3 regions of the Caballeronia sp. LZ062 genome follow, and region 1 is predicted to be linked to each of the others. Evidence: predicted binding sites of a transcription regulator. Region 1 holds the regulator's gene; each other region holds the start of a gene.

Region 1 (4,321 bases):
CGCTCGAATCGATCACGCGGCGCAGCATCACGGTGTCACCGTCCTGCGAGAGCGTGTGCTCGTCGAGCCAGCGAACCACGTGCGCGTGCGTGCCGAACTCGGCGGTGATGTCCGCGCGCGGCTCGCCCGTGCGCACGACGCTCGCGTCGGCACGCGCGCCGAGCGTGAGCGCAAGGGCGTCGATCAGAATCGACTTGCCCGCGCCGGTTTCACCCGAAAATACCGTGAAGCCCGAATCGAATTCGATGTCGAGCGCGGCAACGATGACGAAGTCTCGAATGGAGAGATGACGGAGCATGGACGCTTCGGGAAGTGTTCGGCGAAGTTGTGCGGTCAGACAGACGAGTCCTGCGAGGGATGCTCGTTCCAGTGGAGCTTCTTGCGCAGCGTGGCGTACGTGCTGTAGCCGACCGGATGCAGAACCGGCACGGTGTACCTGGAGCGCCGCACCTCGATGGCGTCGTTCAGTTCGACCGCCGTGAAGGACTGCATGTCGAAGTTCACGTTCACGTCGCGCCCGCCGATGATCTGAATGGTGACCTTCGAGTCGTCGGGCAGCACGATCGGACGGTTCGAAAGCGAATGCGGCGCAATGGGCACGAGCACGAAGCCTTGCAGCTGCGGATGCAGGATCGGCCCGGCCGACGACAGCGCATACGCCGTGGAGCCGGTCGGTGTGGCGACGATCAGCCCGTCGGAGCGCTGGTTGTACATGAAGTGGCCGTCCACCGAGACGCGCAACTCCGCCATGCCCGAAAAGCCGCTGCGATTCACGACTACGTCGTTGAACGCGAGCGCGTGGTAAATGGGCTTGTCATTGCGCACGATCCGCGCTTCGAGCAGGCTGCGCTCCTCGCGCTCGAACTGCCCGGCGAGCATTTGCGGCACGCGTTCGCGCATTTCCGCGAGCGGAATGTCCGTGATGAAGCCGAGCCGCCCGTGATTCACGCCGATGAGCGGCGTCCTGTACGGCGCGAGCTGGCGGCCGACGCCGAGCATGGTGCCGTCGCCTCCTAGCACGACGGCGACATCCGCCCGCGCGCCGATTTCCGCGATCGACAAGCCGGGATATTCGCTCACGCCGACGTCCTTCGCGGTGCCCGCTTCGAACACGACGTCGAAGCCCTGGTTCGCAATGTGCTCCGCGAGGGATCGCAGCGGCGCCTCGATGCCGGGTGTGTTGGTTCGCCCGACAAGGGCGACGGTCTTGAATTGGCCAATTTCCATGCCGGCATTACACCATAGGTGGAAGGCGAAAAGAACCGGGCGCGCGCGGTCTTGGGCGCGTCCGGTTTGTCGCTAGAATGGAGCAGACATTGAACGATCGGCTAACAGACGGACGCGGCCCGGAACGGCGCGCTGAAGCGGCGGCACCGGTCGCCGCGTCCTGACACGTTGCGCTAAAATTTGCCCATGCTAGACCCACGTGCACAAACCCTCCTAAAAACGTTGATCGAGCGTTACATCGCCGAAGGTCAGCCGGTCGGTTCGCGCACGTTATCACGGCACTCCGGTCTCGAACTGAGTCCCGCGACCATCCGCAACGTGATGTCGGACCTCGAGGACCTCGGCCTCGTCGCGAGTCCGCATACGTCGGCCGGGCGCATTCCCACGCCGCGCGGCTATCGCCTGTTCGTCGACACCATGCTGACGGTCGAAGCCCCGCAGGACGAGGCGATGACCACGGCCGTCAAGACGCGTCTGCAAGGCGAGGAGCCGCAGAAGATCGTCGCGGCAGCGGCGAGCGTGCTGTCCAGTCTGTCCTCGTTCGCGGGCGTGATCCTTACCCCGCGCCGAAGCCATATGTTCAAGCAGATTGAGTTCATGCGGCTGTCGGACAAGCGCATTCTGCTGATCATCGTGACGCCGGAAGGCGACGTGCAGAACCGCATGATGGCCACGCAGCGCGACTACTCGCCCTCGCAACTCACGGAAGCCTCCAACTACATCAACGCGCATTTCGCGGGCCTGTCCTTCGACGAAGTGCGCCGCCGGCTGCGCGAGGAAATCGACCAATTGCGCGGCGACATGACCACGCTCATGCAAGCGGCGGTCGTCGCGAGCACGGCCGAGACCGATCCCGGCGAGACCGTGCTGATTTCCGGCGAGCGCAATCTGCTCGAAGTCGCGGACCTTTCGTCCGACATGGCGCGCCTGCGCAAACTTTTCGACCTCTTCGACCAAAAGACGAGCCTCCTGCAATTGCTGGATGTTTCGAGTCACGCGCAGGGCGTGCAGATCTTCATCGGCGGGGAATCGAATCTCGTGCCGATCGAGGAAATGAGCGTCGTGACCGCGCCGTACGAAGTCAACGGCAAGATCGTCGGTACGCTCGGCGTGATCGGCCCGACGCGCATGGCCTACAACCGCGTGATTCCCATCGTCGATATCACGGCGCGCCTCTTGTCCATGTCGCTCAGCCAGCAATAACGCGCCTTTGCCGGCATCTTGCCGCGCCTCGGACGGCGCCGCCACTCGGCCGTTCGGCCAATGCTCTGCGTCGGAACGCGCCGCTATAATGGCCTTCACCTTTCGATGACTTTCGGCTGCCTTGCCCTATGCGTTTCGACCTCGAGTTGCCCTCGCAGCCCAGCGCCTCCCATCGTGTCGCGGTGCTGCTGATCAATCTCGGCACGCCGGACGCGCCCACGCCGCGCGCGGTGCGCAAATATCTCGCGCAATTTTTGAGCGATCCGCGCGTCGTCGAAATCCCGTCGTTCATCTGGCAAATCATTCTGCGCGGCATCATCCTGCCGTTTCGCGGGCGGGCATCGGCTAAAAAGTACGCCCAAGTGTGGATGCCTGAAGGCTCGCCGTTACGCGTCTATACGGAACGGCAGGTCGAAGGTTTGCGGCGGCTTTTCGCGGCAAACGACTATCACGTGATCGTCGACTACGCGATGCGCTACGGCACGCCGGGCATCGGCGCCATGCTGAATCAGCTGAAGCTGGAAGGCGCCGACCGCATTCTGTTCGTGCCGATGTATCCGCAGTATTCGTCGTCGACCACGGCCACCGCTTTCGACGACGCCTTCACTGCGCTCAAGCGCGTGCGCAATCAGCCGGAGATCCGCACCATTCGCCACTACGCGGATCATCCGGCCTATATCGCAGCGCTCGCCGAGCAGGTCCGCGACTACTGGCGGCAGCACGGTCAGCCGGACTTCGCCTCGGGCGACAAACTGGTGCTGAGTTTCCACGGCGTCCCGAAGCGGACCATGGACTTAGGCGACCCTTATCACGACCAATGCCAGTTGACGGGCTCGCTGCTCGCGTCGGCGTTGGGGCTGACGCCCGTGGAATGCCGCGTGACGTTCCAGTCGCGCTTCGGCCGCGCGGAGTGGCTTCAGCCGTACACCGCGCCAACGCTCGCGGAACTGGGCGCGGGCGGCGTCGCGCGCGTGGACGTGTTCTGCCCGGGCTTCACGGCGGACTGCCTCGAAACCATCGAGGAAATCGGCATGGAAGTGCGCGACGAATTCCTGAAGGCGGGCGGCAAGCAATTCCATCGCATTCCCTGCCTGAACGCGTCGCCGGCGTGGATCAAGGCGCTAGGCGAGATCGCGGCACAACATCTGCAAGGATGGCCGGTACAGGCCGCGCAACCAGTGACGGTAGCGGCCTGAATCCGCTCATCGCACGAGAATCGCCATGAATTACAAGATCACGACGGAACCGGGCGCGCGTCTGCGCATCGACAAATGGCTGTGGGCAGCTCGCTTCTTCAAGACGCGTTCGCTCGCGAGCGACGCGGTCGAGAAAGGCCGGGTGAGGATCGGCGGCGCGAACGTGAAGCCGTCCAAGGACGTGCGCGTGGGCGATATCGTGGAGATCGATATCGAGCGGGTCGTGTGGCAAGTGCAGGTGCTCGGGCTTTGCGACGTGCGCGGGCCCGCGCCGGTGGCGCAGACGCTCTATGCCGAGACGGACGAAGGCCGCACCAAGCGTCTTGCCGAAGCAGAACGGCGCAAGACTTTCCGCGAGCCGGCGGCCGAGATGCAGGGCAGGCCGACCAAGCGCGACCGCCGCATCATCGACAGATTTTCAGGTTCGGATTGAAGAATTCTTCGACCGTCGCGTGCACGCCGCCGTACTCGGTGGTACGGGCGGTCAGTGCGCCGGACATGCAGATGGTCGTGGTTCCCGCGACGAGTACCAGTGCGACCACCGCGATGGCAAAGGTCAGTTTCATGGTACCCCCGGAAAGCGGGAAAGGCGGCCGTACGACCGCGCGAGGATCAGGAAAGTGGCGACGCGTAAGCGGTTTGAAGCAATCGTAGGATTAGGGTAAACGTGCGTCCTGCGGTGCTCAAACGAAGTG
Region 2 (4,321 bases), 1.8 Mb from region 1:
GACGAAGTCTAATGCAGAGCAGATAGCGGCTGTCGAAACCTATATAAGCATCGAAGACGCGGTTGCACAGGTCCAAGAGTTCGTAAAGCAGAATGATTCGCTCGCCGCTGCATTCGGGCGCTCCGTGGACGACGTCATTATCATCGCAATCGGTTCGGAAACTGTTGTCTCAGAGGACGGCGAGAATGAGTTCCAGGGCGACATCAGTCTTGATGCGTATTCTGCCCTCTGCCTGCCGGTAAGGCAAAAAGGCTCTGACGGATTCCTGGAGATTGGGAGTAGTGAAAATCTAACCGCAGGCGAGAAGGTTTGCTTTGTATCTCTTCGCAGGCTGGCCTTGGTCTTTCCAGAGATTGTGTTTACGGACAAGCCTGTTCGTGCAAGGTCCATAGCGGCGCGGTATATCACTTCTAACACTATGGCGTTCGTTCTTGGCTGCCTTTTCACTGAATCCCTGAGTCATCACAACACGACAGGCTGCATTAATGAAACAGCCTGGACAGGGGGGCGAGCGAGACAGTTATTTCGCCGAAGGGGTGTGCCAATTTTGTGCGCGACACTTTTCCACAGACTGTCGTCCACTCAATTCGACGCGGAGTGCAGGGAGTATTCTCTCCAGCGTCAGTGCCTGCTTGAGCACATCGAGGCGTTTTGACGAAATGGTGTCCAGCGACGAACGTTTTAGTTATTGGATTCAATTCGCGGCGACAACAATAGCGATCCAACTCATATGCGCATGGATTTTTGCAATCGTTTTTGGGAACGATTTCGACATCAAGCTAGTTCATTTGGCCTCGGGAAAAGATGGGATCTTGATACCGTTCCACTGGCTAACCGCGGCCGTTGTTGCCGTTGCTCTTGCTGCCACCGCTGCCCTGGCATACCGTCGATGGGACGTTAAGCAAAGTATCCCTTGACGTTGACTAACGACAATCGCGAATCCATCGATTACCGCACGTTCGCGGACATAGTCTGTTACCGCCCAGCCTGAGCGCTGAACGAGCGATGCTATTGGAAGCCCACCCGATTGCCGCCCTGAGAAGCAACCAGTCGCCCGTCACCAGCGAGCAAAGCAACGGACAAACGCGGCTTCTGGCCGAGCTAGGTCAAACGGTGAAAACGCAAGTTGCCGGCCGTCGCTCGGATCGCGATCTGCGCAAGCCCACCCGTTGCAGCCTTTCAGGGCAGCGCGAACCGCGTTGCCGTTGCCGAGGTACATCCGCCAATGCGGGCGGTTGCCCTTCGCGCCACACCGCCCCAACTCAGTTGCGAGCCACGAAGGCCGGAGAGTGATCCGGGCCGATTTTACTGAACTGATAGGAGCCACGGTACTGGTCAGCCGCTCGCCGTTGCGCGTGATTTCGCATAGATCTTGCCGAATCGGCCGAGCGACCAACTCAAGCGCGGGACCCTTTTGTGAAAAGGATAGCGGCCCACACCTCGCGCCCTCCGTCCGCCTGCTAGTTTAGCGAGACGCGCGTACCGGTTACCCGGGTATACCCTGCCATCGATCGGTGCCCCCGGACGTTTGCGCGGAAGCCGCTAAGACTGCGGCATCGATTGCCGCGCGTTCGCGGGTGAATTGCAAGCTAGTCCCAAAGTCCTTATCTGCTGAAGGAACTCGCGCGGCTGACGGATTGAATGCTCGCTACGAGTCCAGAGTCGAGTGAACAAAGTTCCAAGAACCTCGATGAGCGAGCAATACCGCCTGCCCTCCTTGAAATTGTCAAATCCGGTCCATATAATTGGCACTCACTGCACGAGAGTGCTAACAAGATTTCCGTCCGGCGGGCTCGGCCCAAAGGACGGGCTATCCCGCGTTTTCAGTCTCATTCAAGAGAGGAGTGTGTATGAACCTTCGTCCTTTGCACGATCGCGTCATCGTCAAACGTCTGGACCAGGAAACCAAGACCGCATCGGGCATCGTGATCCCGGAAGCAGCGGCAGAAAAGCCGGATCAAGGTGAAGTCCTGGCCGTCGGCCCGGGCAAGCGCGATGACAAGGGCACGCAAAACGCCCTCGACGTGAAGGTGGGCGACCGCGTGCTCTTCGGCAAATACGCCGGCCAGACCGTCAAGGTCGACGGGCAGGAACTGCTCGTCATGCGCGAAGAAGACATCATGGCCGTTCTGGTCAACAAGTAAGCATTCTTCCTGTAAGCCGGACTTCGCGCCTGAAGGGCAGCGAGCCGGCACACTGAATCGAATCAAGGAGTCTGGATATGGCAGCTAAAGAAGTCACTTTCGGCGATTCCGCACGCGCCAAGATGGTCGAAGGCGTGAACATTCTGGCCAACGCGGTCAAGGTCACGCTGGGTCCGAAGGGCCGCAATGTCGTGCTCGAGCGTTCGTTCGGCGGCCCGACGGTCACCAAGGACGGTGTCTCGGTCGCGAAGGAAATCGAACTCAAGGACAAGCTCCAGAACATGGGCGCGCAAATGGTCAAGGAAGTTGCTTCCAAGACCAGCGACAACGCAGGTGACGGCACCACGACCGCTACCGTGCTCGCACAGTCCATCGTTCGCGAAGGCATGAAGTATGTCGCATCGGGCATGAACCCGATGGACCTGAAGCGCGGCATCGACAAGGCCGTTGCTGCAGCAATCGAAGAACTGCGCAAGATCAGCAAGCCCTGCACGACGAACAAGGAAATCGCGCAAGTCGGCTCGATCTCGGCGAACAGCGACACGTCCATCGGCGAGCGCATCGCTGAAGCCATGGACAAGGTCGGCAAGGAAGGCGTGATCACCGTCGAAGACGGCAAGTCGCTGCAAGACGAACTGGACGTCGTGGAAGGCATGCAGTTCGACCGCGGCTACCTGTCGCCGTACTTCATCAACAACCCGGACAAGCAAGTCGCCGTTCTGGAAAACCCGTTCGTGCTGCTGCACGACAAGAAGGTTTCCAACATCCGCGATCTGCTGCCGGTGCTGGAACAAGTCGCGAAGGCCGGCCGTCCGCTCTTGATCATCGCTGAAGACGTCGAAGGCGAAGCGCTCGCAACGCTCGTCGTCAACAACATCCGCGGCATCCTGAAGACCGTCGCTGTCAAGGCTCCGGGCTTCGGCGACCGTCGCAAGGCCATGCTGGAAGACATCGCGATCCTGACCGGCGGTCAAGTCATCGCGGAAGAAACCGGCCTGACGCTGGAAAAGGCGACGCTGCAAGAGCTGGGTCAAGCCAAGCGCATCGAAGTGGGCAAGGAAAACACGACGATCATCGACGGCGCTGGCGAAGCCGTGAACATCGAAGCTCGCGTGAAGCAAGTACGCAAGCAGATCGAAGAAGCGACGTCGGACTACGACCGTGAAAAGCTGCAAGAGCGCGTGGCCAAGCTGGCCGGCGGCGTGGCAGTCATCAAGGTCGGCGCTGCGACCGAAGTCGAAATGAAGGAAAAGAAGGCACGTGTCGAAGACGCTCTGCACGCAACGCGCGCAGCGGTGGAAGAAGGCATCGTGGCTGGCGGCGGCGTCGCGCTGATCCGTGCTCGCCGTGCAATCGACGGCCTGAAGGGCGCGAACGCCGATCAGGACGCAGGTATCAAGATCGTCCTGCGTGCGATGGAAGAGCCGCTGCGCCAGATCGTCACGAACGGCGGCGAAGAAGCCTCCGTCGTGGTGGCGGCTGTTGCTCAAGGTTCGGGCAACTACGGCTACAACGCGGCAACCGGCGAGTACGGTGACCTGGTGGAAGCCGGTGTCGTCGACCCGACGAAGGTGACGCGCACGGCGCTGCAAAACGCGGCTTCGGTGGCAGGCCTGCTGCTGACGACCGACGCAGCCGTTGCCGAACTGCCGAAGGAAGACGCTCCGATGCCTGGCGGCATGCCCGGCGGCATGGGCGGCATGGGCATGGACATGTAAGACGGCTTCGGCCCGACTACATCGGTGCGGGTCTCGCAAGGGGCTTGCACCGTGCCAAAGAAAAAACCTGCAGCGATGCAGGTTTTTTTTCGCCCATCGAAAAGCTATTTGTTCATCTCGTCGCGCAGCTTTTGGGCGGCGGCTTTGTAGTCGTAGGTCGGGTAAAACTCCGTGTGATATCCGCCCCAGGCCGTGGTTTCGATCGCGCGATTTACCTCTCGCAGCCTGTCCGCGGGCACGCGCAGGGTCACGACCTGGCCGATGCCCATCACCACATACCACGACACCACTTCCACGCCCGGCGGCGGAAACGTCTTGAAGTAGCCTTGTTCCTTCAACTGCTGATTGATCTTCGGCAGCGGCTTGGACTCGTCGTGCTTGAGGAAGATGGTCAGCAGGAACGTGCCGTCGCCCGCAGGCGTGGCCGGTGGCGGCGATGCGTCCTGCGCATGGACGGGC
Region 3 (4,321 bases), 170 kb from region 1:
CGACGGGTCTGCACCACATCATCAACTCGCTCGCGTGGTTCGTGTTCGGGTCGTTCACGCCGCCGGGCGGCGGCGCGGTGGTGCACGGCGACCTGCATCGCTTCTTCGCGGGCGACCAGACGGCGGGCGGTTTCATGACCGGCTTCTTCCCGATCATGATGTTCGGCTTGCCGGCCGCGTGTCTCGCGATGTTCCATGAAGCACCGAAGGAGCGCCGCGCGGTCGTCGGCGGCCTGCTGTTTTCGATGGCGCTGACCGCGTTCCTCACCGGCGTGACCGAGCCGATCGAGTACAGCTTTATGTTCCTCGCGCCGGTGCTCTACGGCATCCACGCGGTGCTGACGGGTCTGTCGCTCGCCATTTGCTCGGCGCTCGGCATTCACCTGGGCTTTACGTTCTCGGCGGGCGCGATCGACTACGTGCTGAACTACGGCCTATCGCAGCGCGGCTGGCTGGCGATTCCGATCGGTCTCGTGTACGGCATCGTGTATTACGGCCTGTTCCGCTTCTTCATCCGCAAGTTCAACATGGCGACGCCGGGCCGCGAGCCTGCCACGACCGACGCGCAAACGGATGCAACGCCTGTCGGTGGCTATGTGCCGGGCGACGTCGCCCCGGCAGCGGCGAGCACGCGCGCCACGAAGTACATCGCGGCGCTGGGCGGCGCGTCGAACCTGACGCTCGTCGATGCGTGCACGACGCGCCTGCGTCTCTCGGTGGTGGATACCGAGGCAGTGTCGGAGCCGCAATTGAAGACCATCGGCGCGCGTGGCGTGTTGAAGCGCGGCAAGACGAACGTGCAGGTCATCATCGGACCGGAAGCGGACCTCATCGCCGATGAAATTCGTGGCGAACTCGAGCACTCGTCGACGCGCGGCGCGACGCCCGCATCTTCGGCTCCGGCGCAGCCCGCGGTTGCGGCCGCAGGCGTAGCCGACCAAACCGCCGGCCCGCTCGATCCGGACCCGCTGCGCTGGCTCGCGGTGTTCGGCGGCGCGACCAACGTCGTTTCGCTCGATGCCGTCGCGCAAACGCGCCTGCGCGTCGTCGTGCGCGATCCGTCGTCGGTGGATCGTCAGCGTCTGTCGCAGTTGGATGTGGCGTGGGTGTCGGCCGATACGTTCCACATCGTCGTGGGTCAGGCGGCGCAGCGGTACGCGGCGCAGATGGCCACGCGTTTGACCGGCAACGGCGGCGGCGCAGCGCCGATGCCGGCTTGATGCGGTAAGCAAGTGTTCGCAGAAACGGCGCCTTCGGGCGCCGTTTTTGTTTCCATGCGCGTCGCGCAGGCAAACAAAAACCCCGCTGTCTTTCGACAGCGGGGTTCGAACACGCTTGCTACAGGCTCGCTGCTGCGTTACGCGTAGTCGTGCAGCGCGGTGCGCATCTTCTTCATGGCGCTCGCCTCGATCTGGCGAATGCGCTCCGCCGAGACGCCGAATTCGTCGGCCAGTTCGTGCAGCGTCTTGCCGCCCGATCCGTCGTCCTGCACGTCGAGCCAGCGCGCCTTGATGATGCGGCGGCTGCGTTCGTCGAGCGATTCCAGCGCCGTGGAAAGGCCGTCGCTTTGCAGCTTGTCGAACTGGCGCGCGGCGATTACGTTCGTCGGCTCGTTGTGCGAGTCCGCCAGATAGGCGATCGGCGCGAACGCTTCTTCGCCGTCTTCCACCTGGCCTTCCAGCGCGATGTCGCCGCCCGAAAGGCGCGTTTCCATCTCCGCGACTTCCTCGCGCTTCACATTCAGCTCGCTAGCCAGACCTTCGATCTCGCCCGGCGTGAACGCCGCGTGGCCGGTCTTGTGGCTGCGCAGATTGAAGAACAACTTGCGCTGCGCCTTGGTCGTCGCGACCTTCACCATGCGCCAGTTGCGCAGGATGTACTCGTGAATCTCGGCCTTGATCCAGTGCATGGCGTACGACACGAGGCGCACGTTCTGCTCCGGATCGAAGCGCTTCACGGCCTTCATAAGACCGATATTGCCTTCCTGGATCAGGTCTGCGTGCGGCAGGCCGTAGCCCAGATAGTTGCGGGCGATCGACACGACGAGACGCAGGTGCGACAGCACGAGCTGCCGCGCGGCGTTCAGGTTGCCTTGCTCGCGAAATTCGGTGGCGTACTGACGTTCCTCTGCCGGCGAAAGCATCGGAATACGGTTCACTGCTTGTATGTAGGAATCGATGTTGCCGATCTGGCCGGTCAGCATCGACGACTGTGCGTACGTCAGCGCGCCTGCCGAAGATGCCTTGGCAGGTGCCGAGCCTACAACATTCGGAAGGGTCATCGCATTGGTCACGCTCATAAGCTCCTTGTCAACAATTGCCTGCGGCCGCAACGGCGGCGGCAGGCCAGTCACGATATTAGCACTCCGTCAATCCGAGTGCTAAGTGTTAGAGGGGAACGACGTGTGGGAGTTCCCACAAAACTATCGATTTCGTGGGTTTGATAGGCAGCCGAGCTCGAGCGATTGAGCTGAACTTACCGAAAGCGAAGCGTTAGATCGAACAATTTACCGCATATGCACATTAGCGCAACGGATTATTCAATCAAAGCGGCAAGATGCGCTGGATTGTGCAAATATGTGTCAACCGAAATACAATGCGCCGACCACCGCTCGGCGGGACGTAACATCACCCTTACATGGGGCGCTCATGCAGAAAAACAAGCTTCTCTGGCGCAGTTTGTTGTCTCACGGCGCCATCGCGGTTTCGCTCGGTCTGGCGTCGGCGGCGGCACATGCCGACCGGTTCGGACTTCAGATCGCGGGCGGCGTCGCCAACCATGACTTCAAGAAAGCCGACGTCGGCATCGTCTGGGACCCGAACCTGACGTGGTGGGAAATCGGCGGGTTCCACTTCACGCTCCTCGGCGAGGGGCACGTCGCATACTGGCACACGAAGGAAAGCAACTCGGTCAATCCGAACGTTTGGGAATTTGGCGTCACGCCGGTGCTGCGGTTCGTGAAAAGCTCCGGCTATATCCGGCCGTTCGTGGAAGCGGGCGTGGGCGTCCGGCTCATCTCGCACGCGCGCATCACGGAAGACTACACGCTGTCCAGCGGATTCCAGTTTGCCGACATGGTCGGCGTGGGCGCAATCTTCGGCGCAAAGCAGAACTATCAGGCCGGTTTTCGCTTCCAGCATCTCTCGAACGCGAGTATCAAAGAGCCGAATCCTGGTATAAATTTCAGCCAGCTATATCTGCAATACAACTTCTGACGGGGCGCCGGTGCATCGGTTCCCCGGCGCAAGGGGAACCGACAGATGCCGGCAAAGACTCTTGAGGCCATCCGCGGCCTCGAACGCGACCGCTTCCGGGCGATGGTCGAGAGCGACGCCGCGGCGCTCGAGACGCTGCTGGCCGAGAACGTCAGCTATGTCCACACCAACGGCAAGCGCGAGACGAAGCGTCAGTTCATCGACGCGATTACCGCCGGGCGCCGCCGCTATCGTCAGATCGAGATTCAGACGCAGGACGTGGTCTCCGCCGGTCCCGAGACGTGTCTCGTGTCGGGCCGCGCGCTGATCGAGATGGAATCGAAGAACGGCGCGCTGCTCTTTCCCATCGCCTACACGGCGGTCCACGTGCAAACCGGCGGTCAGTGGCAACTGCTCGCGCTTCAGGCGACGCGCGTGGCGCTCGAATAGCGCGTCGCCATCGGCGCCGTCAGGCTTCCACGGCTTCGTCCTCGCGCACCCGCCGCGCAATCTGCTTCGAGCGATTCACCGCGCTCACGACTGCATCGACGACCGCGAGCGCGGGGTTCACATGCACTGCGACGCCGAAGCGCATCGGTTCGTCGGCGACGCGGCAGCCCACGAAGACCGCAGTCTCGCCGTTGGCCGTCACCGTCGACTCGAACCAGCTCACGCTCGCGCCCACGCCCATGCCCGACGCGACAGCCTGCGCGTAATGTTCCTCGCTCGCGGCGCTTGAAGCGGGCGGTATCGCAATGCTTCGCCCGAGCACGGAAACCGCCGACGCATCCACGCGCGACACCGGCCCGCCCGCGTCGAAATATTCGCGCTTGAAGAGCGCGCAGATCGCGTCGCCGCTGATTTCCTCGCCGGATTCATCCGCGACCGCCTGCACTGCATGACTGAATTCGATCTGCACGCGGCGCGGCGGCGTGAAGCCCAGCCCGCGTTCGAGCAGATACGTGGCGCCGCCTTTGCCAGACTGGCTGTTCACGCGAATCACGGCGTCGTAGCTGCGGCCGAGGTCGGCGGGATCGATGGGCAAATACGGCACTTCCCACGGCGTGCCCGGCACGCGCTGCGCGAAGCCTTTGCGGATGGCGTCCTGATGCGACCCGGAAAACGCG

The links. The regulator HrcA, encoded in region 1, represses chaperone genes, less so after heat shock. The targets are predictions, from matches to a motif close to TTAGCACTCNNNNNNNNNGAGTGCTAA.
Region 2: a site for HrcA is predicted at 1,746-1,772, ahead of groES (co-chaperone GroES). Genes of this name have one in related genera too.
Region 3: a site for HrcA is predicted at 2,358-2,384, ahead of rpoH (RNA polymerase sigma factor RpoH). Genes of this name have one in related genera too.

What each region holds. Positions count from the first base shown of each region.
Region 1 covers NZ_JARTWB010000002.1:2,111,646-2,115,966, reverse strand. The annotation lists gene recN (DNA repair protein RecN) at 1-298, opposite strand, end outside; gene P9239_RS15900 (NAD kinase) at 334-1,227, opposite strand; gene hrcA (heat-inducible transcriptional repressor HrcA) at 1,414-2,430, shown strand; gene hemH (ferrochelatase) at 2,559-3,626, shown strand; gene P9239_RS15885 (RNA-binding S4 domain-containing protein) at 3,652-4,059, shown strand; gene P9239_RS15880 (hypothetical protein) at 4,031-4,192, opposite strand.
Region 2 covers NZ_JARTWB010000002.1:353,663-357,983, forward strand. The annotation lists gene P9239_RS07705 (hypothetical protein) at 1-655, shown strand, start outside; gene groES (co-chaperone GroES) at 1,851-2,144, shown strand; gene groL (chaperonin GroEL) at 2,222-3,862, shown strand; gene P9239_RS07720 (hypothetical protein) at 3,967-4,321, opposite strand, start outside.
Region 3 covers NZ_JARTWB010000002.1:2,284,553-2,288,873, reverse strand. The annotation lists gene nagE (N-acetylglucosamine-specific PTS transporter subunit IIBC) at 1-1,220, shown strand, start outside; gene rpoH (RNA polymerase sigma factor RpoH) at 1,358-2,293, opposite strand; gene P9239_RS16690 (acyloxyacyl hydrolase) at 2,649-3,215, shown strand; gene P9239_RS16685 (nuclear transport factor 2 family protein) at 3,261-3,644, shown strand; gene leuA (2-isopropylmalate synthase) at 3,664-4,321, opposite strand, start outside.